Regions from separate parts of the Streptococcus sp. 27098_8_148 genome, predicted to be linked through region 1. Evidence: predicted binding sites of a transcription regulator. Region 1 holds the regulator's gene; the other holds the start of a gene.
The links. Region 1 encodes HrcA, which represses chaperone genes, less so after heat shock. Its sites were predicted from a motif close to TTAGCACTCNNNNNNNNNGAGTGCTAA; they were not measured.

Region 1 (12,032 bases):
CGGTCAGTCTCTGCATGTGAAAATCAATATCCAAAGCGCAGCGATTTTTGATGCTATGCACAATTTGTAAGATAGGGGTTGAGAATTTATGGACATTAGACAGGTAACAGAAACCATTGCCATGATTGAGGAGCAGAACTTCGATGTTCGGACCATCACCATGGGGATCTCCCTTCTAGATTGTATCGATCCAGATATCGAAAAGGCGGCAGAAAAAGTCTACAATAAGATTGTGACAAAGGCCAAGGACTTAGTGGCTGTTGGGGATGAGATTGCGGCAGAACTTGGCATTCCAATTGTGAATAAACGGGTTTCAGTCACTCCAATTTCCATTATTGGGGCAGCAACCAATGCGACAGATTATGTACCCTTTGCCAAGGCACTAGATCGTGCGGCCAAAGAAGTTGGGGTCAACTTTATCGGTGGTTTCTCAGCCCTTGTTCAAAAAGGCTACCAAAAAGGGGATGAAATCCTCATCAACTCCATTCCTCGCGCCCTTGCAGAGACGGATTTTGTCTGCTCTTCAGTCAATATCGGATCGACCAAGACGGGGATCAATATGACAGCTGTCCGAGATATGGGCCGTATCATTAAAGAAGCATCCCAAGCAGATCCAATGGGGCCTGGTAAGCTCGTAGTTTTTGCCAATGCAGTAGAAGATAATCCTTTTATGGCGGGTGCCTTCCACGGTGTCGGTGAAGCGGATGTTGTCATCAATGTTGGGGTTTCAGGACCTGGTGTCGTCCAACGGGCCATTGAAAAAGTTCCAGGAGCTAGCTTTGATGTATTGGCTGAAACAGTCAAGAAGACAGCTTTCAAGATTACCCGTGTTGGGCAATTAGTGGGGCAAATGGCTAGTGAACGTCTCGGTGTTGAGTTTGGGATTGTAGACTTGTCTCTCGCACCAACGCCAGCTGTTGGGGATTCGGTTGCTCGTGTCCTTGAAGCCATGGGGCTTGAAGTAGTAGGAACCCACGGGACAACAGCAGCCCTAGCTCTGCTCAATGACCAAGTGAAAAAAGGCGGCATCATGGCTTGTAACCAAGTCGGTGGGTTGTCAGGTGCTTTCATTCCGGTCTCAGAAGATGAAGGGATGATTGCGGCGGTCCAATCCGGTCATATCAACCTGGAAAAATTGGAAGCCATGACAGCCATCTGTTCCGTCGGTCTGGACATGATTGCCATCCCAGCTGATACTCCAGATACAACCATTGCGGCCATGATTGCCGACGAAGCAGCTATCGGCGTTATCAACCAAAAGACAACAGCCGTTCGGATCATTCCTTATGGAAAAGAAGGCGATATGTTAGAACTCGGTGGACTTCTTGGATCTGCTCCGGTAATGAAGGTCAACAAAGCTTCATCAGCTGACTTTATTGCCCGTGGTGGTCAAATTCCAGCTCCAGTTCATAGCTTTAAAAACTAATAGAAATCTAGTATAATAGTAGAAAATAGAAAAGTCTGTGATGATGAAACTTCAGACTTTTTTCTTGCAAAAGGAGACAAGATGGCTAAAACAAGATTATTTGTGATTCGTCATGGGAGAACCATGTTTAATACCATTGGCCGTGCTCAAGGCTGGTCCGATACGCCCTTGACAGCAGAAGGAGAACGAGGGATTCAGGCTCTGGGAATCGGCTTGCGTGAGTCTGGTTTGGAGTTTACTCGAGCTTATTCCAGTGATTCAGGCCGTGCCATTCAGACTATGGGGATCATTCGCGATGAATTGGGCTTGAAAGACCAGATTCCTTATCGCTTTGACAAACGGATCCGCGAGTGGTGTTTTGGTAGTTTTGATGGGGCTTACGGTGGGGAGCTCTTTCACGGTGTCGTGCCACGTGTGCTAGATGTAGAAGATTATAAGACCCTGACCTTGGAAGACTTGGCTAATGGCATCTGCCAAGTAGATACAGCGAATTGGGCTGAACCTTGGGAAGTTTTAAAAAGCCGAATCCTAGAAGGTTTTGAAGCCATCGCCAAAGAAGTAGAAGAAAATGGTGGAGGCAATGCCTTGGTGGTCAGCCATAGTTGGACCATTCAGACCTTAGTCTGCTTGGTCGAAGGAAAACCAAATCTCAATCTGCCTCTTTCAAATGGGAGTGTTACCCTTGTAGAATATGAAGATGGAAAATTGACGGTTAAGGGGATTGGAGATAGCAGTTACCGTGAGGTCGGTGAAAGCTTGCAAGAATCCTAGTCCATAATGAAAGGCTGACCCTTTGGTCATGGCCTTTTCTTTTTCTCAAAACTTGTAAGAGCTTTCCTACTTTCTTTTTGCAAAAAATGATATAATGAAAGAGATACATACGGAGGTAATACAATGACAAAAACCAGATTATATATTGCTCGTCATGGAAAAACCATGTTTAATACCATTGGGCGGGCACAGGGCTGGTCAGACACTCCGCTGACAGAAGCAGGAGAGCGTGGAATTAGAGAATTAGGTCTTGGTCTCAAGGAAGCTGGGCTTTCTTTTGAAGAGGCTGTTTCGAGTGATTCTGGACGCACCATTCAAACCATGGGAATTATTCTTCAGGAACTTGGTCTGACAGGAAAAATCCCTTATCGTTATGACAAACGAATCCGTGAGTGGTGTTTTGGTAGTTTTGATGGTGCATATGATGGCGATCTCTTCATGGGGGTTTTACCCCGTGTCTTTAAGGTCGAGGATTTTCATCAGTTGAGCTTGATGGAGTTGGCAGAAGGGATCGTTGAAGTCGACACCACTGGTTGGGCTGAATCTTGGGGTGTCTTGAGTGGTCGGATCAAAGAAGGGTTTGAAGCCATCGCAAAAGAGGTGGAAGCAACTGGCGGTGGCAATGCTATTGTGGTTAGCCATGGTATGACCATTACGACCTTGATTTATCTCATTGATCCAAAAGCGGTTGAAGAATTGGTCTTGGACAACGGAAGCGTGACGGTTTTGGCCTATGAGGATGGTGCCTTTCGTATTGAAAAGATTGGGGATATGTCCTATCGTAAGGTTGGAGCAAAACTTCTAGAGGGTAGCCATGACGAATAAGTATAGACGCGCAAGAAAAAAACGTAAGAAATGGTGGCCTTACCTATTGAGTTTCTTTCTTCTTGTGGTCCTTGGATCGGGAATTGGTGCTTACTTAGCGAAGCCGAGCTTGTTTTCAGGGCTTCAGTTTTGGAAGGCTAAAAAAACAGCTGTAACGACTCCCTCTTCTTCTAAGAAAAAGGAAGAAAAATCAGATTTACCAGCCGTTTCGACAAAAGACTGGCAGTTGATCTTGGTCAATCGTGACAATGTGAAGCCTGAGCTGAACCCACAATTAACAGATGTGGATGCTATCAAAGTGGATAGTCGGATTGTAGAACCGACTCGTCAATTTTTAGAAGCGGCTCGAAAAATTGCCCCAGAAGAAACCTTGATATCAGGCTATCGAAGTGTGGCCGAGCAAACAGAGCTCTATAATGAACGTGTTGCGCAACTAGAGGCTAGCGGCCTTTCGCACGAAGAAGCTGAAAAGCAGGTGCAGACCCAGGTACAGGTCCCTGGTGCGAGTGAACACCAGACAGGGCTTGCGATTGATATGAGTGTCGAAGCTGGTCAAAGTGATGAGTTGGGCTTGCAGCTGGCTGCCATCGCACCGCAATATGGCTTTGTGCTTCGCTACCCAGATGGGAAGAGCAACATCACGGGTGTGAATTTTGAGAATTGGCATTTCCGTTATGTTGGCGTAGAAAACGCTCAGTATATGGCCAACCATCAGCTAGTATTAGAAGAATATATTCAACTCTTGAAAAAAGCTGGCAAATAAGAGGAGAGTCACTTCTCTAGGTCTTAAGAATGATTTTTAGCACTCTTGAAAAAAGAGTGCTAATTTTTTGGTTTTTTCTCTTGACTTTCTTTTGGATGGGTGTATAATAGAATCATGGTTTAGCACTTGAGTGTTTAGAGTGCTAAAAAATGAAAGAGAGGTGAGGTCATGGTTACAGAACGTCAAAATGAGATTCTCAATCTTGTTGTCGATATCTTTACCAAGACCCACGAACCAGTCGGTTCAAAAGCGCTACAAGATGTGATTCAATCCAGTAGTGCGACCATTCGAAACGACATGGCTGCCCTCGAAAAACAAGGCTTACTAGAAAAGGCCCACACTTCGAGTGGACGGATGCCTAGCCGAGCTGGTTTCCAATATTTTGTTCAGAACTCGCTTGATCTAGAGCTGATTGATGAGCAAGATGTCTACCAGGTGGTGAAAGCCTTTGATTTCGAAGCCTTTAAATTAGACGATATCTTGGATGCTACAGCTAAGTTACTAGCCCAGATGACGGGTTACACCGCAGTGATTCAGGATGTTGAACCGACACGTCAGCGCTTGACCGGTTTTGAGATTGTTCCATTGTCCAATCACGATGCCTTAGCGGTGTTGACCTTGGATGAATCAAAGCCTGTCACCGTCCAGTTTGCCATACCAAAGAATTTCTTAACCAGTGATTTGGAAATCTTCCACCAGCTGGTTCAAGAACGCTTCATTGGAAATACGGTCTTGGATATCCACTACCGCTTGCGAACGGAGATTCCACAGATTGTACAGCGCTATTTCAAGACGACAGACAATGTGCTGGATCTCTTTGATTACGTCTTCTCGCAACTGTTTCAAGAACTGGTCTTTGTAGAAGGAAAGGTTTCATCCTTAACCTACGCCGATCTTCAGACCTATCAGTTCTTAGATAATCCCCAACACGTAGCCTTGGAGTTACGAGGGGGAATGCCAGAAGACCAAATGACCCAGATCCTGGTTGCGGAATCCCAAGAGAAGGCTTTGAAAAATGTGACGGTCATTAGTCACAAGTTCCTGGTTCCTTATCGTGGGATGGCCCTCATGCATGTGATCGGTCCCGTAGAGATGGACTACAGGCGTGTGGTTAGCCTGGTCAATGTCATCGGCCGGGTACTGGTTATGAAGTTGACGGATTACTACCGTTACCTCAACAGCAACCATTATGAAGTAAATTAAGACCAAATGAAAGGGGTGTATGCCTTGACAGAAGATATCAAAAAAGAAGACGTGAAAGAAGAGGAAGTTGCCCAAACAACCGAAGAAGTTGTAGAGGAAACTAACCAACCTTCTGAATTAGAAGAAGCACAAGCGCGTGCCGAGGAATTTGAAAACAAATACCTTCGTGCTCATGCAGAAATGCAAAACATTCAGCGCCGTGCTAACGAAGAACGTCAACAATTACAAAAATACCGTAGCCAAGATTTGGCAAAAGCGATCTTACCATCACTTGACAACCTCGAACGTGCCCTTGCCGTTGAAGGCTTGACAGATGATGTGAAGAAGGGCTTGGAAATGGTCCAAGAAAGCTTGATTCACGCCCTGAAAGAAGAAGGGATTGAAGAAATTCCAGCAGATGGAGCCTTTGACCATAACTACCACATGGCCATCCAAACCTTACCTGCAGATGACGAGCATCCAGCAGACACCATCGCACAAGTCTTCCAAAAAGGCTACAAACTCCATGACCGCATCCTACGCCCAGCCATGGTAGTAGTGTTCAACTAGGCGAGAAAACTTAAAAACTTTGTCCGAAACGACACTAAACTATGAAAGAAAGATAAACAATGGTTCAGCTTCACCAATAGTAAGAAGCGAAGCGAACCAAAGGCGATACTCTTCGCCGTGGCGCTATCTTCGCAAACTTTGAGACCTTAGGCTCAAAGTTTAGTCAAAGAGATTGACGAAGTCAAGCTCTGACGGCGTCGCCACTTAAGAAGAGTATCAAAAAGAAAAAATCAACAAGGAGAAAAACATATGTCTAAAATTATCGGTATTGACTTAGGTACAACAAACTCAGCAGTAGCAGTTCTTGAAGGAACTGAAAGCAAAATCATCGCAAACCCAGAAGGAAACCGCACGACTCCATCTGTTGTGTCATTCAAAAATGGTGAAATCATCGTTGGTGACGCTGCAAAACGTCAAGCAGTCACAAATCCAGATACAGTCATCTCTATCAAATCTAAGATGGGTACTTCTGAAAAAGTTTCTGCTAACGGCAAAGAATACACACCACAAGAAATCTCAGCGATGATTCTTCAATACTTGAAGGGCTACGCTGAAGATTACCTTGGTGAAAAAGTAACCAAAGCTGTTATTACAGTTCCTGCTTACTTCAACGATGCGCAACGTCAAGCAACTAAAGACGCTGGTAAAATCGCTGGCCTTGAAGTAGAACGTATCGTCAACGAACCAACAGCAGCAGCCCTTGCTTATGGTTTGGATAAGACTGATAAAGAAGAAAAAATCTTGGTATTCGACCTTGGTGGTGGTACATTCGACGTATCTATCCTTGAATTGGGTGATGGTGTCTTTGATGTATTGGCAACTGCAGGGGATAACAAACTCGGTGGTGACGACTTTGACCAAAAAATCATCGACCACTTGGTAGCAGAATTCAAGAAAGAAAATGGTATCGACTTGTCAACAGACAAGATGGCTCTTCAACGTTTGAAAGATGCAGCTGAAAAAGCGAAGAAAGACCTTTCTGGTGTCACTTCAACTCAAATCAGCTTGCCATTCATCACTGCAGGCGCTGCTGGACCTCTTCACTTGGAAATGACCTTGACTCGTGCAAAATTTGACGATTTGACTCGTGACCTTGTAGAACGTACGAAAACTCCAGTTCGTCAAGCCCTTTCAGATGCAGGTTTGAGCTTGTCAGATATCGACGAAGTCATCCTTGTCGGTGGTTCAACTCGTATTCCTGCCGTTGTAGAAGCTGTTAAAGCTGAAACTGGTAAAGAACCAAACAAATCAGTGAACCCTGATGAAGTAGTTGCCATGGGTGCTGCGATCCAAGGTGGTGTGATCACTGGTGACGTGAAAGACGTTGTCCTTCTTGACGTAACGCCATTGTCACTTGGTATCGAAACAATGGGTGGAGTCTTCACAAAACTCATCGACCGCAACACAACCATTCCAACATCTAAATCACAAGTCTTCTCAACTGCAGCAGACAACCAACCAGCCGTTGATATCCACGTTCTTCAAGGGGAACGCCCAATGGCAGCAGATAACAAGACTCTTGGACGTTTCCAATTGACAGATATCCCAGCTGCACCTCGTGGTATCCCACAAATCGAAGTAACATTCGACATCGACAAGAACGGTATCGTATCTGTTAAAGCCAAAGATCTTGGAACTCAAAAAGAACAAACCATTGTTATCCAATCAAACTCAGGTTTGACAGATGAAGAAATCGATCGCATGATGAAAGATGCAGAAGCAAACGCTGAAGCAGATAAGAAACGTAAAGAAGAAGTAGACCTTCGTAACGAAGTAGACCAAGCTATCTTTGCGACTGAAAAGACAATCAAGGAAACTGAAGGCAAAGGCTTTGATGCAGAACGTGACGCAGCTCAAGCAGGACTTGATGATCTTAAAAAAGCTCAAGAATCAGGTAACCTTGAAGAAATGAAAGCAAAACTTGAAGCCTTGAACGAAAAAGCACAAGCATTGGCTGTTAAACTTTACGAACAAGCTGCAGCAGCGCAACAAGCCCAAGCAGGAGCTGAAGGAGCACAAGCATCAGGCAACGCAGGAGATGACGTCGTAGACGGAGAGTTTACTGAAAAATAAAATAGTCCAGTGGACTATTTTATCCCGAGCTTGAAAATCGGGGAGCGAGGCGTTAAGAATGACTAATCACTAAAGTGATTGTATCGCTATGGCGCCTTTCCTAAACGCCTAACTAGTAAATGATAAAAAGAAATCCAGAGGTTGCAACCCAGCCTCTGTTTTTCGGTAAAATAGAGGATGTTGCCTATGAAAAAAGTACTTTGTATCATTTATCCTAATTTTTCTCTTTATGAGATAACCGCTTTAACAAGTACTTTAGCTCTGTCTTTTGATAGTACGATTGATTATGCCGCTTCAGATCATTCGATGGTGGTCTCTGAGGATGGCTTGCCCTGTCAACCGACCAAAACACTAGATCAAATCTGTATAGAAGAGTATTCTTGTGTGATTTTGCCAGGAATGGTCAATATAGGGCCTGCCCTACAAGATGAGAAATTGATTTCGTTCTTGAGGGACCTTGGTGAGCAAGATATCCTCATTGCAGCCATTTCTTCAGCACCTCTTTTATTAGCGAAAGCAGGTCTGTTGAAGGACACGAAATTTACAGGTGGAATTTGGCAAAACTTCTTTGACTATTTTGAATTTCTTCCACGTGAGAATTTCCAACCGAAAGTGCTTGTGCAAGATAAACAGATCATTACGGCTATCGGTTTTGCCCATCAAGAGTTTGCAAGAAGAGTGATTCTAAGTTTAGGCTTGGCAGAGAATACGGACAACTATTTTAAAGAACAAAACGACTACTCAGAAGAGGATTTGATATTTACTCTATCGGACAAAGAGTTTGATCAAGTAAAGCGAAGCATAGAAAATGCCCTCTAAAGATTACATGAAAATTATAGAAAGGAACAAAGAGTGTTCGTAACTGAACACGGGCTACGGACGGTGCCAAAAAGATAGTTTTTTCTAGGACGCAAGCGTCCGTCGTCAAAACTCCTATTTTGGCTGTGTCCGTTTAACGCCCTTTGTATCTTGAATTATGAACAATACTGAATTTTATGACCGTTTGGGCGTTTCAAAGAATGCATCTCAAGATGAGATCAAGAAAGCCTATCGGAAATTATCTAAAAAATATCACCCAGATATCAACAAGGAGCCTGGTGCTGAGGAAAAGTACAAGGAAGTTCAAGAAGCTTACGAGACTTTGAGTGACGAGCAAAAACGGGCTACTTATGACCAATATGGTGCTGCGGGTGCCAATGGTGGCTTCGGTGGCGGAGCAGGTGGTTTTGGTGGCTTTGATGGTGCTGGTTTTGGTGGCTTTGAAGATATCTTCTCTAGCTTCTTTGGTGGTGGTGCAAGTCGTAATCCAAATGCACCTCGTCAAGGGGATGACCTCCAATACCGCGTCAATCTCAAGTTTGAAGAAGCGATTTTTGGTGCGGAAAAAGAAGTCAAGTACCATCGGGAAGCAAGCTGTCATACCTGTCATGGTTCTGGGGCTAAGCCAGGGACTAGTCCGGTGACCTGTGGACGCTGTCATGGTTCTGGAGTCATCAATGTGGATACTCAGACCCCTCTTGGGATGATGCGCCGTCAAGTGACCTGTGATGTCTGTCATGGTCGTGGTCAAGAAATCAAAGATCCATGTACGACTTGTCGTGGAACAGGTCATGAAAAACAAGCTCATAGCGTGAATGTCAAGATTCCTGCAGGAGTTGAAACGGGTCAACAAATCCGCTTAGCTGGTCAAGGGGAAGCCGGCTTTAACGGTGGCCCTTATGGTGACTTGTATGTTGTTGTCAATGTTGAGCCGAGCGATCGCTTCGAACGAGATGGCTCAACCATCTACTACAAGTTAGACTTAAACTTTGTTCAAGCAGCTCTTGGAGATACGGTCCATGTGCCAACTGTTCACGGAGATGTCGATTTGGTCATTCCTGAAGGAACCCAAACCGGTAAGAAATTCCGCCTCCGTGGAAAAGGGGCTCCAAGCTTGCGTGGTGGTGCCATGGGAGATCAATATGTATCTGTCAATGTCGTCACCCCAACTGGTTTAAATGACAAGCAAAAAGAAGCCCTTCAAGCCTTTGCGGAAGCAAGTGATTTGAAGGTCAACCCAAAGAAAAAAGGGTTCTTTGATAAGGTCAAAGATGCTTTAGATGATTTATAAGAATGAACGAGTTTCCTTTTGAGTAAGGGGCTCGTTTTATTTTGGATCGAATCCAAGAACTTCCTCTCCTAATTAAAGAATAATGTGACCCCTCATTGAATTTATTAAGATATCGTGGTAAATTTAAGAAAACGATTACAAAGACAATTTAGGAGGTCCTGATGAAATCACATCAACCACGTTATGCGATTCGCAAGTATGCAGTAGGAGCTGCTTCGGTGCTCATAGGATTTTTTGCTGGTGCTCATGTTGTAGCTGCAGATACGTCGAGCGTTACAGACAGTCCTTCAACGACAGTTCCGACTCAGCCAAGCGAGGGTGAGTCAACGATTTCCCTTAATGAGGAAGCTTCTCAGCCAACAGTAGAAAAACCAACGGCTCCTGCCCCAATCGTCGATCAAAGTCAACCGACACTGCCTGATCGTGAATTGCGGGTATCAGATCTTGACCGTTTGATTCGCGAAGAAGCGAGCTCTGTCGCAGAGTCGGATGTGGCAGCTCAACCAGCGACAGCAGCGACGGAAACGCCTGCTAAAGATCCTGATCAGGAAGAAAAATTAGCCAAGAAAAAGATTGTTTCGATTGATGCCGGTCGCAAGTACTTCTCACCAGACCAAATCAAGGAAATCATTGATGAAGCAAGTAAGACGGGTTATACAGACTTGCATCTTCTAGTTGGAAATGATGGTTTGCGCTTTGTGCTGGATGACATGTCTTTGAAAGTGGGAGATACTTCTTATTCTAGCCAAGCCGTGACAGATGCGGTTGAAAAAGGGACGAAGGCTTATTACGATGATCCGAACGGGACAGCTTTGACCCAGGCTCAAATGGATGATATTTTAGCCTACGCCAAATCGAAGAAAGTAGGTGTCATCCCAACCATTAATAGTCCAGGTCACATGGATGCGATTCTGACAGCCATGGAACAATTGGGGATCGAAAACCCTCACTTTAATTACTTTGGCACTAAAAAATCAGCTCGGACAGTTGATTTGGACAACCAAAAAGCCTTAGACTTTACCAAAGCCTTGGTAGACAAGTATGCGGCTTATTTCAGCGGCAAGGCAGACATTTTTAACATCGGTTTGGATGAATATGCCAATGATGCCACAGATGCCCATGGTTGGCAGGTTCTCCAAGCTAGCAAGCATTGGCCAGGTGAAGGCTACCCAGAAAAAGGCTATGAAAAATTCATCCAATATGCTAATGATCTAGCAGCTATTGTGAAAAAACACAAGATGAAACCAATGGCCTTTAATGACGGGATCTACTACAATGGCGATACTTCCTATGGCACTTTTGACAAGGATATCATTGTCTCCTACTGGACAGGTGGCTGGAACGGCTATGATGTCGCTTCTTCAAAACTCTTGTCCGAACTAGGTCATCAGATTCTTAATACCAATGATGTTTGGTATTATGTGCTTGGACGGGACAAGGCTGGATCTGGTTGGTACAACCTTGATCAAGGCCTCGAAGGAATTTCCAAGTCAGCGATTGATGTAGTTCAAAAAAATGATGGAGCTAAGGTTCCCTTCATCGGTGGCATGGTAGCTGCCTGGGCAGATACGCCATCTGCAACCTACAAAAAAGACCTTCTCTTTAAGCTCATGCATGCCTTCGCGGACAAGAATGCGGACTACTTTGTAGCAGATCCTGAAGTCGTCGAAAAAGCTCTTTCAGAAGCTCCAACTGATTTGGATCACTATACACCGGAATCTCTAGTAGCCTTTGCGGCAGCTAAAAAAGCTTTAGAAGGGGCAGGAGCAGACACGACTCGAGCAGAGGCCAAAACCTTGATCGACAATCTCAAAGCAGCTCAAGATGCTTTGGTGTATACAGAAAGCTACGCGAAAGAAGTTGCTGCAAAAGAAGCAGCAGAAAAACTCGCCATGAAGAAGGTCATCTCGATCGATGCAGGTCGCAAATACTTCTCGCTGGATCAGTTGAAACGGATCGTCGATAAGGCCAGTGAGCTGGGTTATTCTGACTTGCACCTCCTTGTCGGAAACGATGGTATGCGCTTCGTTCTCGATGATATGACGGTGGAAGCCAATGGCAAAACCTATGCCAGTGATGATGTGAAAAAGGCCATTTTAGAAGGCACCAAGGCCTATTACGATGATCCAAATGGTCAAGCCTTGACCCAAGCGGAAATGGATGAACTCCATACTTATGCGACTGCGAAAGGAATCGGCTTGATTGCGGCAGTCAATAGTCCTGGACACATGGATGCTTTGTTGGTGGCCATGGAAAAATTGGGCATTGAAAATCCACAAGCCAGCTTTGATACGGTTTCAAAAACAACCATG
Region 2 (18,755 bases), on a different contig from region 1:
CTAAAAGCTTGTTTTTTCATGTAAAACTCCTGTATATAAGGGAAGGGTCTGCCACACAAATCCAAGGATGAGTGTTCCGTTCCCTACCATTTCATTCTTTCATATTATATCAGAAAACAGATGGAAGATAAAATATTCTAAGATACTTTCCTAAGATGAGGTTAGACATCATAGAATTTGATTGTTCAGGCATATTTTTTACATAAAATGACCTAAGTGATGCTAAACAAATAAAATGAGGTAGTCTATTAAGGTCATTGCAGGGTGCACTTAAACTTTCCGCTGTGAGAAAAGTGCCTGAAACGACTCAGTTTTAGGCACTCGGAATTATTGAGACCTCAGGCTCAATAATTAGTCTTGGAACTTCGGAGAAGTTCGCAGACGTCCGTACTCACCTAAGGAAAGTTTTTAAGAGGATTTTATCCTCGATCTGAAAGCCCCTTACGGGGCTTCAGATCGATGTTGTTTAATAGTGTTTGATCAAATCAACTGTAGAGCGATCCAATTTCTTAACCAATGCTTGTAAGAAGGCTTGCGCTTGTAAGAAATCATCCATGGCATAGAGGGTTTGGTGAGAGTGGATGTAACGTGCACAGACACCAATAGTGGTTGATGGGACTCCGCCGTTCTTCAAGTGTGCTGCACCTGCATCGGTACCACCTTTGGCGCAATAGTATTGGAATTTGATGCCCGCTTCTTCAGCAGTAGTGAGCAAGAAATCTTTCATATTTGGTAGCATGATGTGACCTGGATCATAGAAGCGAAGCAGTGTTCCTTCCCCAATCGCCCCTTGGTCTCCAAAGACATCGGCTGCTGGTGAACAGTCTACAGCAAGGAAGATTTCAGGATCAAATTTAGTAGTTGAGGTGTGGGCTCCACGAAGTCCCACTTCTTCTTGAACGTTGGCCCCTACATAGAGTTCGTTGTTTAAGGCTTGTCCAGAAAGGCTCTTGGCCAATTCGCTGACCATCAAGACGCCGTAGCGGTTATCCCATGCTTTTGAGATGACGTTTTTACCATTAGCAGTGAGAATCGCAGAGCTATCTGGGACCAAGGTATCTCCAGGACGGACCCCATAGCTTTCAGCTTCGGCTTTAGAGCTAAAGCCAGCATCAAAGACGATGTCGCTAATGGCAGGTACGGTTGGTCCACCTGTTCCACGTGTCAAATGAGGAGGAACAGATCCTGAAATAGCAGGGTATTCACGTCCGTCACGTGTAAAGAGTTTGAAGCGTTGGCTGCTGACGACCATCGGATTCCAACCTCCGATTGGGACAACACGGAAAGTCCCATCAGCTTTGATTTCGCTGATCATAAAACCAACTTCGTCCATGTGGGCAGCTACTAAGATACGAGGAGCATCGGCAGCTGTTGAATGTTTGACCCCAAAGATCCCACCAAGACCATCTGTCACGATTTCGTCCACATGAGGGGTCAATTGTTGGCGCAAATAATCCCGTACAGGAGCTTCATGACCTGAGATAGCAGGGATTTCAGTTACTTCTTTGATTTTAGAAAATAAATCAGTCATAGGTTACCTTCTTTCTGATGTTATTTTATCACTTTTTCTACAAGGATGGTAGCGTTATTATGGAAATCAGTCTCTAAAAGCAGAGGGAGAGTTCTAGCCTAGACCGTTGTCCCTCTGCTTATTTTGTGTTACAATAGGCACTATGAAAGCTAAAAAAATTATTTTGTCTAGTCTGGCTGTAGCAAGTGCAGGAGCTCTTGCGGCCGGTGTCTATAAAATTGCCAAAGATCAAAAGCGTCTCCGTACCCAAGAAGAGTTGGTAGCAGAAGTACGGGAGCAAATGGAAGCCATGGGGACGATTGCGACCCTGTATGTGGAACTCTACGAGTCGAGTGAAGAGCGCTTAGTAGGTGGTGTCATTTTTGAAGATGAGCGCCATTACCGCTTTATCTACGAGGACGGTCTCTTGCATTACGAAGAGGAAAAACTATGATTATACCAAATTCTCTAGAAGAAATTGCTTCATATGTAGAGCAAGATGGCAAGAAAGTGTTTGTCTTTTCAGCAGATTGGTGTGGGGATTGTCGTTACCTCAAGCCTTTTTTGCCGGAGATTGAGACTGAAAATCCTGAATTTACCTTTATCTTGATTGACCGAGATGCCTATATGGATCTGGCGAAAGTCTGGGATGTTTATGGGATCCCTAGTTTGGTGGTTCTGGAAAAGGATAAGGAAATCGGTCGGTTTGTCAATCGAGATCGGAAAACCAAAGCGCAGATTACAGCATTCTTAGCAGGATTAAAATAGGAGAAAATCATGATTGTAACATACAACAAAGAACAAGTCGGCGATGTCTTGATGCTGACCTTGAAAAATAGTGGAGATGCAAAGCTCGCGGTGGAGAGAAAAGGAAAAGTGGCTCGCGTTTACCGTGAGGACAAGCAAGAAACCGTTGCCTGGAATATCTTTGACGCCTCATCTTTCTTCGCCATCGAAGGCAAGGGCCAAGTCTTTTTGACAGATGAGCAAGTGGATCGTTTGAACCAAGAATTGGAAAGAGAAGGCTTCGCAGAACGTTTGGTCAACGATCGGGAACCAAAATTTGTGGTGGGAGAAATCCTTGAAATGGTGGCCCATCCAGATAGTGACCACTTGAATATCTGCCAAGTAGCAGTTGGACCAGATAAGACAGTTCAGATCGTAGCAGGAGCTCCAAATGCGCGGGTGGGTCTCAAGACCATTGTCGCTCTTCCAGGTGCCATGATGCCGGATGGTAGCTTGATTTTCCCAGGGGCCCTTCGTGGAGAAAAAAGCTATGGGATGATGTGCAGTCCGCGCGAATTGCACTTGCCAAATGCTCCTCAAAAACGAGGCATTATTGAATTGGATGACGCAGAAGTAGCAGGGACACCTTTTGATCCTGCTCGTCACTGGCACGAATAAAGAGAAGAATCTAGGATGTTTTGGATCCTAGATTTTTTTGATTTTGGTTTGTCACCTCCATTTTTTGAAATTTTTTCGAATAAATAGATAGGAGGTAAATGATGTATAATAAAGTTATTTTAATCGGTCGCCTAGTAGCGGCCCCAGAATTGCATAAAACCAGCACAGACAAATCCGTTGCCCGAGTGACCGTTGCGGTCAATCGTCGCTACAAGGACCAAAACGGGGAGCGAGAGACTGATTTTGTCAATGTCGTTGTCTGGGGGAAATTGGCTGAAACCATGGCTAGTTATGCTAGCAAAGGGAGCCTGATCTCTTTGGATGGAGAGATTCGGACGCGCCGCTACGAGAAAAATGGAGTTATGCAGTATGTGACAGAGGTCCTCTGCCAAAGTTTTCAGTTGCTAGAGAGCCGCGCTCAGCGAGCGATGCGTGAAAATGGTGGAACGGGAGATTTAGCCGATATCATCTTAGAAGAGGAAGATCTTCCCTTTTAGGATCAAAAAAGAAAGCTGGTTCGTTTATAGACCAGCTTTTTTGATACTTGCTAGGGATTTTATTCGGGAACGACTCTTTTAAAAATAAATCAAAAATATGCATCTGTACAATAAAAGCCAGCACTTTTCTTGAAAAAGTAGTAAAATAAAGTAATATATATTCAAAATTTTCAGAAAAGGAACGGAGTTTGAAGAGGAAAGAAGAAAGAAAAGAACTGTTGAAATGGCTGATAAAACGGGTTCTACTGGTGATTCCAGTGGCCTGCCTCCTCTTGTGGATCTATGCTGTTTGTCAAACCAGTAGCATCAAGGATCAGACCAAGATTGGTGTCACCTATATGACCATGAACAATGAGTTCTATAAAAGTATTCATTCGGAAATTAGTCGGATTGCCGATGAGAGAGGGGCTCTTGTATCTGTTCGAGATCCGGAATTGGATGAAAAAAGGCAGAGCCAGCAGATCGATGATTTTTGCGCTCAAAAAGTAAATGTGATTGTGATTAATCCGGTCAAAGGGGATAGTCAGCCGATTTTAAGGGCTCTTAAAAAAGCTAGAAAACAAGGAATTAAGATCATTGCAGTTGATACCCAGCTCAAGCATTTTAAGCCGGATGCCAGCATTGTCTCCGACAACTACCAAGCAGGAGTCTTGATTGCGAAAGAGTTGATGAAACGCTCTTCAAATGCTCGGATCCTTCTCTTGGAGCACAAAGGGACTGTTTCGGCAGATACGCGGATTCAGGGATTTAAGGATACCATCAAAGGACATGGGTCTTATCAGATCATCTCGGAACTAGAAACCAAGGGGCAGACGGAGATCGCCATGCCAGCTGTCCGTAAGTTCTTGCAGTCAGGGGGGAATGTCGATACTCTAGTCTCCTTGAATGACCGCTCGGCTATAGGAGCTTTAGCGGCGATCAAGGAGCAAGGAATCACCCATCCCATTGCGATCTATGGGATTGATGGCTCACCAGATATGAAAGCCTTGCTGCACTCGACAGATGATGTCGTAGGAACCGTTGCCCAGTCTCCGTTGAAGATGGGAGACCGCGTGATGGAGGTCATCCAAGATATGGCTGATGGGAAGAGCTACCAAAAAGAAATAACCATTCCGGTTCAGATGATGACAAAGGAAAACATCGATCAATTTGATGTGAATGGGTGGCAGTAATGAGAAAATTTAGAGGTGTGAGATACAGTTTGGCCATTCTGATGGTCGTGAATTTTATCGCTGTGATGCTCAACAGTATCATCTATCTTCAAGCAACCAATTATATCATTGCTCAACGACAAGCTTCCCTATTAGTAGAACGCTTAGAGCGCATTCCTTTTGCGCCCTCTACAACTTTTTGGTTGTCTGCACTCTTATTTGCTGGGATTGCCTTGATTTCCATGAGTCGTTATCGGTCTCAAACGAGTCGATGGTCCATTTTTGATAAGTGGAACATTCTGGAGATCCTCCTGATGTTGCTCTTGATGTGGGTCCAAAATGTAGCTTATAACGGGCTCATTCTCTTGGTTTTTGCGGATATCTTCTATGGTTCCAAAGAGTTGAATACCAAGCGAGACCGCAAGTATTGGTTTGCTTTTATCCTAGTAAGTTTCTTGATGCTTCTTGTGACCAATTCAGACGTCTTTTCGCTTTTCTTTCCGATTCCTTCTCTGGATGTCTATATTCATTTTTATCCTGCCTCCATTCGGATTCTGGCCTTTTTCTTGAAGAATTCCCTCTATGCCTTGAATATGGTGCTCTTCATTATTTCGCTTTTGTTCTATATTATGAATGTTCTTGCGGAAAACCACGAAGTAGAAGAAGAGTTGGCCATGGTTTCGAAGGTCAATACGGAGTTGAACAACTATATGGCCTTGTCTGAGAAGATTGCAGAGGATCGGGAGCGCAAGCGGATTGCTCGGGAAATTCACGATACCTTGGGACACGCGCTAACAGGGATCTCAGCAGGTTTAGATGCTGTCGGAGTCTTGATTGATATCGATCCCAATCGGGCAAAAGAGCAGGTGAAAAGTGTTTCAGAAGTGGTTCGTGAAGGAATCCAGGATGTGAGGGGCTCTCTCAACCGCCTCCGTCCAGGTGCCCTTGAGGGACGAACCCTCAAAGATGCTTTAGAAAAGATGATCCGCGAGTACCAGACGCTCTCCAACTTGCAGGTTGATTTACGCTATGAATGGGTCGATGTCGATATGGACGTCATGATTGAAGATACGATCTTTCGTGTGATCCAAGAGTCTATGACCAATGCGGTTCGCCACGGTCATGCCAGTCAGATGAGCCTTCATTTTTTTGAGGATGAAGAAGATTACCTGATTGAGTTGCAGGACAATGGGGTTGGATTTGAAACCTTGACCTATGGCTATGGGCTCAAGCAGATGATGGAGCGTATTTCCATCCTAGGAGGACAGCTTCAATTTGAAAGTCGCGATGGATTTTTCACGCGCGTCAGTTTACCGAAATATAAAGAAGGGAGATAGAGATGGTGATAAAAGTAATGGTAGCAGATGACCAGGCCTTGATTCGAGAATCTCTGAAAATTATTTTGTCAGCCCACCCCGATATTGAAGTGGTGGCCACAGTGGAAGATGGGAATCACGTCTTGTCGAGCATTCCACAGACACATCCTGACCTGATCTTAATGGATATTCGGATGCCAGGCATGGATGGGGTCTTGGCGACAAAAGAAGTCAAAGAGCACTATCCGGATATCAAAATTATTATTTTAACGACCTTTGATGATGATGAATTTATCTATAGTGCACTCAAGTATGGTGCTTCAGGTTATCTTTTAAAGGGAGCCTCGACAGAGGAACTCTATGAAGCGATTAAGGTGGTGTATCAAGGCGGAGCCATGATCAACCCGAATATCGCTAGTAAAGTCTTTCAAATTTTCTCACAAATGGCCAAAACCAACTTCTCTATTGCTGTAGATGAGGACAATGTCAAGGATTTGAGCACGACGGAATGGCGTATTATCCAAGAGGTCGGCTATGGGGAGTCCAATAAAGAAATTGCAGCCAAACTCTTCTTATCAGAAGGAACCGTGCGCAATTACTTATCAACGATTTTGGCGAAATTAAACCTACGAGATCGAACGCAATTAGCGATCTGGTCAGTCCAAACAGGAGTGACGAGACGTGATTTTTCTAAAGGAAATACAGAATGAAATTGAAGCGAAAGCATCTTTGTTGGGGGATTGGTCTCCTTGTTGTGCTCTGTGTGAGCGCTGGTTTTTATTGGTGGAAACAGCAACTGACCGTACTCCATATCGGCGTTTATGCAGGTTCTAGCTGGGATGTGCCGACCAGTCAACGTTCCCATGCCTTGGATCGTGCGATTCAAAAATTTGAAAAATCCCATCCCCACGTCCGTGTAGAGTATGAAAACGGGATTCCTCAGTCGGATTATTCTGACTGGCTCTCCGAAAAGATTGTCTCAGGAAAGACGCCGGATGTGTTTATGGTCTCTGAGCAAGATCTTTCCTTATTAGCTGCGCGTGGCGTGCTCGAGAAGTTAAATGGTTATATGGATCGAAAAGACCAAGCTGCCTTTTATCCCGTTGCCTTTGAATCCGGTGTCTATCAGGGGCAAACCTATGCCTTACCTTATGAAAGCAATCCGATTTTGATGTGTGTCAATAAAGATCTCTTGGATAAAGAAGGCATCGCGGTTCCCAAAGAAGGTTGGACCCTTGAAGAGCTCTATACGATTTGCAAGAAACTAACCAAAGATACCAATGGGGATGGGCAATTGGACCAATTTGGGAGTACAGAATACACCTGGAAAGAAGCCTTGGCGGCAAATGGAGGTCATCTCTTCCAAGGTGGCATGCTCAAGCTGACAGCTCCAGAGGTGAAAGAGTCTCTGACTTTTCTTCAAAAATTGGAAGATCTAAATAAAAATTACAAGGTGAGCTCTAAAGATTTTGACCAGGGAAAAGTCGCCTTCTATCCCATGACCTTGGCCCAATATCGGACCTATAAACCTTATCCCTACCACGTTTCTAAATATTCAAACTTCACCTGGACCTGTATCCCGATGCCGGCTAAGTCAAAAACGACCAAGGCAACCTTGGTCACGACGACTTCTTTTGCTATGTCGGCTCGAAGTTCTCATTCCAAGTTGGCTTGGGAATTGATGCAACTCTTAACAGAGGATCCAGAAATTCAACAAACTCTCTTTGCCCAATCCCAGGGGATCTCTGTCATGCCACAGGTCGTCAAGAGTCGCTCTAGTAAAGACCTTTTGCAGGTGGATGATTTTGGGACGGATTCCTTGACCAATCAGACCTTGAACCGCATTATGGAACAAGCTGTTGAAAGTAGTCCGAAAAATGTCTCAAAAGAGGTGTTAGAAAAGTTAGATTACTTGATTGGCAATGCCTTGCGCGATCAAGATGTTGAGAACCGCTTGCCTCAAATTCAGAGGGAGATTGAAAGTAGTCTACAGGTAGGAGTTTAGAGTAAAATAAGATGGCATTTTGTCAAGTGACAGATGTCATTTTTTTATTGCTAAATGTCATATTAGGAATGTGACATTTGACAATGTAAAAACGCTTTCAAATAATCTACAATAGAGTCAAATAAAGGAGGCGTAGCAAAATGAAATACCTCATTTTGGTCAGTCATGGTGGACTGGCAGAAGGTCTAAAGACATCACTAGCCATGTTTGCTGGTGATAAGATGGATCAAGTCATCGCAGTTGGACTCAAAGAAGGAAAATCGGTCGATGACTTCGCAGTTGATTTCAGAGAGAGCATTTCAGGATTGACAGCTGATGATTCTGTTTTGGTCTTGGCAGATATCGTAGGTGGTAGTCCATTAACCACTGCAGCCACGGTTCTAGAAGAAGCTGGAAAGCTCGATGGAGCCTTGATCCTTGGTGGGATGAACCTCACCATGGCCTTGACGGCAGTTGTGATGAAGGATGTGTTGGATGGAGACGATTTGTCAGCTACCATCTTATCAGAAGCACGATCTGCACTACAGCCTTTTGAAGTTTCAGCTACTAGTGCTGAAGAAGATGATGACGATATTTAATAGGGAGGTACCTTATGGTAGTAACATTTGTACGGATTGATGACCGCATGATTCACGGTCAGACAGTCACACGCTGGGCAAAAGAAAAACCATGTGATGGTTTGATTGCCGTAAACGATGCAGCAGCATCAAACAAGGTTTTGATCCAAGCTTACAAAGGCGCATCAGACAAGAAAACCTTTGTATGGACAAAGGAAGCCTTTAAGGAAAAATCAGCAAAAGTAACAGAATCAGATAGTCGTTACTTCTTGATCACCAAAAATCCAATCGATATGAAGGAAATTTTGGTCGACCAAGGATTTGTCCCAGGTGATGTCAAAGAAATCATCGTAGGCCCTGCAAATGATCGTCCTGGAGCTGTGAAATTGGGGAATAACCAATCCATCACTCAGGAAGAAGCAGAAGCCTTCCAAGCCATTCAAGCAGCAGGCTACAAGGTGAAATTCCAATTGTTGCCAGATGTTTCCATCGGGTATTGGGATGATTTCAAATCAAAATTTGGTTTTTAAAACTAACAGTCTTATCTGTTAGGTAAATATATTTACAAACAAAAGGAGCGTTTGTTATGACAATTTCATGGATTCAAGCAATCTTGCTTGGTATTTTCGCCAGCTTGTCTTCAATGCCTGGTATGGGGGGTTCCAGTATCGGGAACTATACACTCGGTCGTCCTTTGATCGGTGGGTTGATTTCAGGTTTAATTCTTGGAGATGTGACAACCGGTATTATGGTCGGGGTTGCCCTTCAAGTCGTTTATATCGCCTTGGTAACACCTGGTGGTACCGTATCTGCCGATGTGCGTGCCATCTCTTACATTGGTGTTCCTCTTGCTATCTTGTTTGTGCATGCCAATAACATCACAGATGAAGCAGGAATCGCCGCAGCTGCAGCTCCAATCGGTGCAGCCGTTGGGACAATCGGTACAGTTCTTTTCTACGGTACCGCTACTATGAACTTGGTATGGCAACACATTGGTTGGAAAGCCGTTGAAGAAGGAAACTTCAAAAAACTCTACGCAGTTGACTGGGTTTACCCTTGGATCTCTCACTTCCTCTTCTCTTTCCTTCCAACAATGATTATCACCAAATACGGTGAAAACATGGTTGATTTGATGAAACAATACCTTCCTATGGATGGTTACTGGATGAAAGCCCTCTTTACAGTCGGTGCTCTTCTCCCATGTGTCGGTATTGCCATCTTGTTGAAACAAATTGTTACAGAAGCAACTGACTTCATTCCATTCTTTGTTGGATTTACCTTGGCAAAATCTCTCGGATTGAACTTGGTATCCAGTGCTGTTGTTTCATTAATCTTTGCAGTAATCTACTATGAACTTGAAGTGATCAAATCGATGAAAGCTGCTCCAGCCGGAGTGGTGGACCTAGACGATGATGAGGAGGATATTTAAAATGGCTGATAGAAAGAAAATTTCAAAGAAAACATTAGCAAAAGCATTCCATCATTGGTATTATGGTCATTTGACTTGTTTCTCTCAAGAACATATGCAAACCTTCGGGTACTTGACTTCTATGCTTCCGATCGTAGAAGAAATGTATGACACAAAAGAAGAACAAAAGGATGCTATGCAAACCTATACGGCCTTCTTCAACACTGAACCACAACTTGGATCTCTTGTTGTAGGGATCACAGCTGGTTTGGAAGAAGCGCGTGCAAACGGAGATGCAGTGGATGGCGAAACCATCAACGGTATGCGTGCCGGTTTGATGGGACCAATCGCTGGTATTGGTGACTCATTGGTTGTTGGTACCTTGATCCCAGTTCTCTTGGGGATTGCCCTTGGCCTTTCTAAAGGTGGTAACGTCGCTGGTGCCCTCTTCTACATCGTCGTATGGAACCTCTTAGTCTACTTTGGTATGCGCTTTGCCTTCTTCAAAGGTTACCAATTAGGGGATAAAGCCGTTGAATTCCTTGTAGGACCAAAAGGACAAGCTCTTCGTAAAGCGATCAGCGTTGTCGGTGGAATGGTTATCGGTGCCGTAGCAGCTACTTGGGTATCTGTTACAACAGCCCTTCAATTCAAGAATTCTGAAGGAAAAGTCTTCTTGAACATCCAAGAAAAGATCGATGGTGTTTATCCAGGTCTCTTGACAGCAGCCTTCATCACTCTTTGCTGGTGGTTGATGTCTAAGAAAAAAATTTCACCAAACAAAGTCATGTTACTTCTCGTTGTAGTTGCTTTGATCGGTGTTGCCCTTGGTATCTTCGACCCACATCTTAAATACTAAGGAAAAGAAAAAACAAATTTGCTAGTAGGAGTTTTTGAGAATGAAGTGAATGGACCTCCTTTACTTGCACTTCATTCTCAATTTTTATCAGGAGGAATCCCATGGTTACAAAACAAGAACTTGTCAATGGATATGAAACAGAAATCAACTACCAACGCCACATGCTTGAAAACCTTGGTCGTTGGTTCAGCTTACTCTTTATCATTGCCAGTATTGGTGTGGTATTGATCTATCTCTTTCACAAAAGTTTCCTCCCACTCTTGATCCTCGGGATTTTACTAGCCTTGGTTGGAATTTTAGGCATGATTGTTTTTGGATATGGCATCTACCGCGGGCGGATCAATCTTCAAAAAGTGATCGATGATTTCAATCAAAAATTGACAATTTTAAATTGAAATTTTAGAAACATCTCATCTATTTTTGAGGTGTTTTTTTCTTGACTATTTCTGACCAAGTGATACAATAGAAACATAGGTTAGCACTTACGTATAGAGAGTGCTAAAAAACTCGTATGGAGGAATGAAGATGTTAAAACCATTAGGAGACCGTGTGGTCTTAAAAGTAGAAGAAAAAGAACAGACTGTTGGAGGTTTTGTCCTCGCAGGTGCGAGCAAGGCTGATACAAAAACAGCTGAAGTAGTGGCCGTTGGTGAAGGTGTGCGTACCCTAAGTGGCGAACTCATCGCCCCAGCTGTAAAAGCAGGAGATCACGTTTTGGTTGAAAGCCATGCAGGAATTGAAGTGAAAGATGGGGAAGAAACTTATACCATCGTTGGAACAGCAAACATTCTTGCAATTGTAGAGTAAGAGAAGAAAGAGGTAAGAGAAATGGCAAAAGATATTAAATTTTCATCTGATGCACGTTCTGCAATGGTCCGTGGTGTCGATGTCTTAGCAGATACAGTGAAAGTTACGTTGGGCCCTAAAGGACGCAATGTGGTTCTTGAAAAATCATTTGGTTCACCCTTGATCACAAATGATGGGGTGACCATCGCAAAAGAAATTGAATTGGAAGACCATTTTGAAAATATGGGTGCTAAATTGGTGTCAGAAGTGGCTTCTAAGACCAATGATATCGCAGGTGACGGTACAACGACCGCAACTGTTTTGACTCAAGCCATCGTCCGTGAAGGGATCAAAAACGTTACTGCAGGTGCTAACCCAATTGGCATCCGCCGTGGGATCGAGACCGCTGTTGCAACAGCAGTAGAAGCTTTGAAAAACAATGCGATCCCAGTATCAAGCAAGGAAGCCATTGCTCAAGTAGCTGCTGTGTCTTCTCGTTCTGAAAAAGTCGGTGAGTACATCTCTGAAGCCATGGAAAAAGTTGGTAAAGATGGGGTCATCACGATTGAAGAGTCTCGTGGAATGGAAACAGAACTGGAAGTCGTTGAAGGCATGCAGTTTGACCGTGGTTACCTCTCACAATACATGGTCACTGATAATGAAAAAATGGTGGCAGACCTTGAAAATCCATACATTTTGATTACGGACAAGAAGATTTCAAATATCCAAGAAATCTTGCCATTGTTGGAAAGCATTCTTCAAAGCAACCGTCCACTCTTGATCATCGCAGATGATGTCGATGGCGAAGCTCTTCCAACACTTGTCTTGAACAAGATCCGCGGTACCTTTAATGTCGTAGCTGTTAAGGCACCAGGATTTGGTGATCGCCGCAAAGCCATGCTAGAAGACATTGCCATCTTGACAGGTGGTACAGTCATTACAGACGATCTTGGTTTGGAATTGAAAGATGCAACCATTGAAGCCCTTGGTCAAGCAGCTAAAGTTTCAGTCGATAAAGACAGTACCGTCATTGTCGAAGGTTCTGGTAACCCAGAAGCGATCGCTAACCGTGTGGCGGTCATCAAGTCACAAATCGAAACCACAACCTCTGAATTTGACCGTGAAAAATTACAAGAACGTTTGGCCAAATTGTCTGGTGGTGTTGCCGTGATCAAGGTTGGTGCTGCAACAGAAACAGAATTGAAAGAAATGAAACTCCGTATCGAAGATGCCCTTAATGCGACTCGCGCAGCCGTTGAAGAAGGAATCGTTGCCGGAGGTGGTACAGCTCTTGTCAATGTTATCTCTGCAGTCGCAGCCCTTGAATTAGAAGGAGATGAAGCAACCGGACGCAATATCGTTCTTCGTGCTTTGGAAGAACCTGTGCGCCAAATTGCTCACAATGCCGGTTACGAAGGATCTATTGTGATTGATCGCTTGAAAAATGCCGAAGTCGGAACAGGTTTCAATGCTGCAACAGGTGAATGGGTGAATATGATTGATGCAGGAATCATCGACCCAGTTAAAGTGAGCCGTTCAGCCCTTCAAAACGCCGCTTCCGTAGCGAGTCTGATCTTGACGACCGAAGCAGTCGTAGCCAACAAACCAGAACCAGCAGCCCCAGCAGGACCAGGAATGGATCCAAGCATGATGGGTGGGATGATGTAACCTGATACCAATGATTGGTGCTAAAGCACCGAATCATTGGACGGTAGCCGCTATGTTGCGGCCTACCTAATCATCTTACTAGCTCAAAGGGAGGAAAATATCGTTCCTCCCTTTTCACGTCGTAACCCCTTGGTTAATTTATCAGGTGCATTTATTGTTATGGCAAGCACCATGGTGCCTTGCCGAAGTGTCTTACTAAGAAAATAAAGAAGGCGTTATAGGCCTTCTTTATTTTCTGTCGTAACTGTTACACGATTGAGGCTATACCTCTCATCGTTGGATAGTAGCCACTATGTTGCGGCCTGGCTAATCGTCTTACTAGCTCAAAGAGAGTGGGACAGAAATCGGTAATTCGTTAGAATTCGATTTCGTTGTCCCACCTCCGCACAGTTGAGTAGGGCTGTAAAAGCTGATGAAATCAGCGTAGTAGAGCCCACTCAACCACTGCGTCTTGCTCGACAATCCAAAAATAATTGAGAGGCTAGGACTTTTGTCCCAGCCTCTTTTTATCGTGCTTTGGGATTTTCATTTATTATGGAATAATATTTTTATTTTAAATTTTGTAACAGAAATGATAAATACTAATTAAAGAGGACTTGCGTAGATGCTTGGGAATCAAGCATTTGCGGTGTTTTCAGGCAGAGGGATATTTGCCAACAAATTGCAATACAAATTAACTGATTTTGTAATAATTCTAGTGTATACTAGTAAGAGTAGATCACAGGTCTACATTGTTGCAAGGGGAGAACTTCCCACATACATGTCTATTGACAATAAAACTTGATCGTAATATCGCTGTTAGTAAAATGAGAGTTTGAACATAGCATAGATTTTATCGACCTTTTTCATATTAAAAAATATTTTTCAAATTCCCCTTGCGCAAGCTCTTCCGGATTCCTCCGGGAGAGTTTTTTTGTTAAGGAGAAAAGGTAGAAGGGCTATTAAGTCTCTTTTGAAAGAGTGGCTCAGCAGGCATCATTTATGGTAAAATAGAACATATTCGTAGAGGGGAAGGAGTGAGGACTTTGTTGAAGATTTTTGTGTTAGAAGATGAATGGATCCAACAATCGCGTATCGAAGCGGTCTTGCAGGATCTCATCCGTCAAAAATTCTTGCAATGCAAAGCGCCAGAAGTGTTTGGGAAGTCAAGCCAGTTGCTGGATGCTATCACAGAGAGAGGCGCCCATCACCTATTCTTTTTAGATATCGAGATTAAAGGTGAGGAGAAAAAGGGGCTGGAGATCGCAAAAGAGATTCGTAAGAAAGATCCCCATGCGACCATTGTCTTTGTCACCACTCACTCTGAATTTATGCCCATTACCTTTCAGTACAAAGTGGCTGCCTTGGATTTTATCGATAAAACGCTGGGTGAGGAAGAGTTCAAAGAGAGAATCAGCTCAGCCATCGATTATACCTTGGAGCAAGCTGGGACCACGATTGCGCAAGATGCCTTTACGTTTGAGAGTGCGATGGCGCGTGTACAAGTTCCTTTTAATAAGATTTTGTATGTTGAAACGTCTCCAACCATTCACAAGGTCATTTTACACACCCAGGAAGAGCGCTTGGAATTTTACGCTAGTATTGCCGATATCGAAAAAGCAGATCCCCGCTTGTATCGGTGCCACCGCTCCTTTGTGGTGAATCCGCAAAATATTACGAAGATTGATAAAGAAGCCAAGAAAGCTTTTTTTGAAAATGGGGACAATTGCTTGATCTCACGGACCAAGTACAGAGGCTTACTGGAAGCTTTGAAAAAATAGAAGGGAGAAAGAATTGCTGTTAGATATTCTAATGTCTTACCTAAAGTTCTTCGTCAGCATGCTGATCTATCGTCATATCAGTAGACAAGAGTTCACCTTGCGCTGGCTCTTTTTGTGCCCCTTCTTCTTTGCAATTATCTTTACCCTTGTACCACCGGTAGGCTTTTTTGGCTATTTCTTAGTATTTATTGCCTATAGTTTCTACCGAAATCGTAACATACGACACCTTTTGAATATTTTTTATGGGCTCTATCCGGTTGTCATGGAGAGTCTCATTGGGCGTCTCTTAGCCTTTTATGTCTTTCCAATGTTAGGGATCGTACTTGTTCATGAGGCATCTGTCAGCTGGTATGATGCTCTACTTGAATTGCTGGTCTTTCCTGTTTATATAGGAATCACTAAATTGTTAAAACTAGATTTTACAGATTTAAAAGTAGGGTTTCAACGGCAGTATTTTAATCGTTTCCTACTCCCAATGGATCTTTCCATGTTTGTGTATTTGCTCAGTGTTGTAGGTCTGGTGGTTTTTGAGGATGCTATTCCTCATGCAGATGCTTTACGGGAACAGTTAAATAGTATTTATCTGATTTTGTTTTTTGTGATGCTCTTGTATTTCAATGCAGTGTCCAAAGAACGATTGAAACAAGAGATTCTAGAGCAAAAAGATAGGCAACTGCAGGAATTAGCCACCTATAGCCAACACGTCGAAATGCTCTATGGGGAGATTCGTGCCTTTCGTCATGATTACCTGAATATTTTAACCAGTCTCAAGTTAAGTATTGAGCATGAAGACCTCAATGCGATCAGGGAAGTCTATGAGAACGTTCTTCGAGAGAGTGGTCAACAATTTTACGATAGCAAGTTTGATATTGCCAAACTCAGTCACATCGAAAATCCAGCTGTAAAAAGTGTTCTGTCCGCAAAATTGTTGGAAGCTCAAAATAAAGGGATTGGGATCTCTGTCGAGATCGATGAACCTGTTCGTGATTTATTCATCGAGGTTTTAGATTTCATCACCTTCTTATCCATCCTTTGTGACAATGCTATTGAAGCGAGTCTTGAATCAGATGACCCTCAGCTGACTCTTGCCATGCTCCAGGAGGAAAACTCCCTCATCTTAATAGTTGAAAATAGTACAAAAGCTGAAAAAATAGATCTGGCTAGAATTTTTGAAAAGGACTTCTCAAGTAAAGGAGATGGCCGCGGTCTTGGCTTGTACAAGATCCAACAATTACTGGAAAAGTATCCCAAAACGACAGTGTCTACCAAGAGTTCAAACTACCGATTTACCCAGAGCCTGACCTTTTGGAAGGAATAATGGAAGAGAGAGTGGGACAGAAATCGGTCATTCGTTAGAATTCGATTTCGTCGTCCCACCTCCGCACAGTTGAGTAGGGCTGTAAAAGCTGATGAAATCAGCGAAGTAGAGCCCACTCAACCACTGCGTCTTGCTCGACAATCCAAAAACAATTGAGAGGCTAGGATTTTTGTCCCAGCCTCTTTTTTGACCATTCACGACGATTTTTTGACCGATTCTGACAGAGAGCTTCCAAGGTTTTCCTCTTGAAGTATAATGGACACAAGATCAATAAGAAAAGAGGGATCGTATGTTTCAGGTGGCATCTATTACAAAATCATTTAAGGAGAAAGCTGTATTAAAGGGGGTGTCTTTTTCGATAGAAGAAGGAGATAAAATTGCCTTGCTGGGAAATAATGGAGCAGGTAAAAGCACCCTGTTCAACATTATCGCTGGGCAGCTCCAGGCTGATTCGGGGACGATAAAGACTTCGCTTGATTTTCAAAGAGAAATTGGGATGATGCCTCAGGGGGATCTACTCATCGAGGATCTAACCGTTGCTGAATTCGTCGAATTAAAAAGCCGGATGAATCAGCTGAAGCAGGCTGATATCAATGGACTCTTAGAGATGGTCGAATTAAGAGAATCAAGAGAGCAGATGGTGGGAAGTCTTTCTGGTGGTCAAAAGAGACGCTTGTCCTTGTTGTTAACCATTTTGAATCATCCAAAGTTGATTTTTTTAGATGAGCCAACGACTGGCATGGACTTGGAAGCAGTGGATAATTTTTGGAAATTACTGGAGCAGCAAGAGTTTACATCTGTTGTGGTGACCCATGATTTTAACCAAATTGATGCCTTTTTTACAAAAGTCTTGATTTTAAAAGAGGGTCGAATTGCTGCCGCAAAGGCTGTTGAGGACATTCACCAGGCTGGTCAAACCATTGAGCAGTATTTCCGAGAAGAGATGAATAAAGGAGGGGAACAAGCATGAAAAAGATTCAATTAAAACAAGTTTTACGAAATAAGCGCTTTGTATTATTCACCATTATTTTACCCATAGGCTGGTATATCTTCTTTGATCAGCTTCAAAAAGGGGTTTCGCCAAGTATTTTATTAGGCATTGCCGTATTTATCGGGGTCATTGGCAATAGCCTTGCAACCTTTAGTAAGCGAATCGCCTCAGATATTGGGTTTTATTCTTTTGAATCCCACTTTACAAGCTATAGTGTCAAGAACTATTTATGGGATCAATCGATCGTACAACTGATTTTGAACAGCTTGATCTTTTTAGCAGTACTAGTAGTTGCTGTTCTAGGTTTTCACTTTCCAGTGACGACTAGCCTGTTGGTGCAATTTTTCCTCTTATCCTTGATGGGGATCTACTTTAGCGTGATTGGCTTTGTTCTTGGGGTAAGAGTAGATGCCAAGACGATTGATACCATTGGCTTTCCTGTCATTATTTTGGCCGCTATGACCATTATTCCCTATGATACGCTTGGCGCAAGTGGAGGATTTATGGACTTGGTTGGCAAGCTACAACGGGCTTTCCCAGGCTATTATTATACAAAGCTGATCCAAGATTTGACTGAGAAACAAACGATCGATGTCTCTCAATTGGCGCTCTTTGTTGCCGTATTTGGATTGAATTTGCTATTTTTCTATCTGCTCGTACCCAAAGGAAAAATGGGGAACTAAGAGCAGTTAAAAAGAGGCTGGGACAAAAGTCCTAGCCTCTCAATTGTTTTTGGATTGTCGAGCAAGACGCAGTGGTTGAGTGGGCTCTACTACGCTGATTTCATCAGCTTTTACAGCCCTACTCAACTGTGCGGAGGTGGGACGACGAAATCGAATTCTAACGAATTACCGATTTCTGTCCCACTCTCTTTTCTTTGCTATAAAACGGTTATTCGGTATTCGTCCGTCAAGTACTTGGAAAGATCTTGCCAATCTTCTTCCTTAAATTTACAAAGATTGACGAAGAGTTTTACGGTATGGTGCTCTGTGTTAATGATGACATTCGATTTTGAGAGATTTTCTAGTGCTGTATTGTCCCTCAGTTGAAATTCGATGAAATAACTCTTACTATTTTGGTGATCGGGGTCACTAACATCGACCACTTTATAGGCTGCACTCAGCAAATCTTCCTTGGGAATAAAGATATCTTTTGTCAGAATCACTCCCTGATAAGCATGGATCCCATCAGAAGTCAGCTCAAAGGCGATCTGACGACTGGTCAGTCTTTTGATCCCAGCAATGGTTGCATAGATCGCAATCAACAATAAAAGGATCTGAATGAGAGTGATAAAAGTGATTTTTGGAAACCCCTCAAAACCTAGGATCGATAAAAAAGCTAAGTGGATAAAGAGCGCACAGGCAAAAGCCAGAGAGCCATATCCGACATATTTTGAATAATAGATTTTCATTTTGGACTCCTTACATTTAAGATGCAACGAAAACTTGGAATTTCAAGTACCCTTATCATAGCGGATTCGATGAAGAGCTGTCAAATGTTTGGTGGGGTTCTTGTGATTAGATCA

Region 2: a site for HrcA is predicted at 11,183-11,209, ahead of groES (co-chaperone GroES). Genes of this name have one in related genera too.

The regions. Positions count from the first base shown of each region.
Region 1 is NZ_JAPVYY010000021.1:345-12,376, forward strand. It holds gene O3646_RS10420 (ACT domain-containing protein) at 1-70, shown strand, start outside; gene O3646_RS10425 (PFL family protein) at 89-1,426, shown strand; gene O3646_RS10430 (histidine phosphatase family protein) at 1,508-2,197, shown strand; gene O3646_RS10435 (histidine phosphatase family protein) at 2,321-3,022, shown strand; gene O3646_RS10440 (M15 family metallopeptidase) at 3,012-3,785, shown strand; gene hrcA (heat-inducible transcriptional repressor HrcA) at 3,954-4,988, shown strand; gene grpE (nucleotide exchange factor GrpE) at 5,013-5,537, shown strand; gene dnaK (molecular chaperone DnaK) at 5,787-7,610, shown strand; gene O3646_RS10460 (DJ-1/PfpI family protein) at 7,797-8,429, shown strand; gene dnaJ (molecular chaperone DnaJ) at 8,587-9,720, shown strand; gene O3646_RS10470 (family 20 glycosylhydrolase) at 9,882-12,032, shown strand, end outside.
Region 2 is NZ_JAPVYY010000004.1:51,949-70,703, forward strand. It holds gene O3646_RS04430 (DUF1846 domain-containing protein) at 1-20, opposite strand, end outside; gene pepA (glutamyl aminopeptidase) at 467-1,531, opposite strand; gene O3646_RS04440 (DUF4651 domain-containing protein) at 1,674-1,964, shown strand; gene O3646_RS04445 (thioredoxin family protein) at 1,961-2,278, shown strand; gene ytpR (YtpR family tRNA-binding protein) at 2,288-2,914, shown strand; gene O3646_RS04455 (single-stranded DNA-binding protein) at 3,016-3,411, shown strand; gene O3646_RS04460 (substrate-binding domain-containing protein) at 3,600-4,583, shown strand; gene O3646_RS04465 (sensor histidine kinase) at 4,583-5,899, shown strand; gene O3646_RS04470 (response regulator transcription factor) at 5,905-6,588, shown strand; gene O3646_RS04475 (extracellular solute-binding protein) at 6,585-7,883, shown strand; gene O3646_RS04480 (PTS sugar transporter subunit IIA) at 8,024-8,461, shown strand; gene O3646_RS04485 (PTS sugar transporter subunit IIB) at 8,476-8,970, shown strand; gene O3646_RS04490 (PTS sugar transporter subunit IIC) at 9,027-9,869, shown strand; gene O3646_RS04495 (PTS system mannose/fructose/sorbose family transporter subunit IID) at 9,853-10,707, shown strand; gene O3646_RS04500 (hypothetical protein) at 10,809-11,102, shown strand; gene groES (co-chaperone GroES) at 11,233-11,514, shown strand; gene groL (chaperonin GroEL) at 11,536-13,161, shown strand; gene O3646_RS04515 (response regulator transcription factor) at 14,187-14,921, shown strand; gene O3646_RS04520 (sensor histidine kinase) at 14,953-16,239, shown strand; gene O3646_RS04525 (ABC transporter ATP-binding protein) at 16,529-17,209, shown strand; gene O3646_RS04530 (ABC transporter) at 17,206-17,913, shown strand; gene O3646_RS04535 (hypothetical protein) at 18,111-18,641, opposite strand.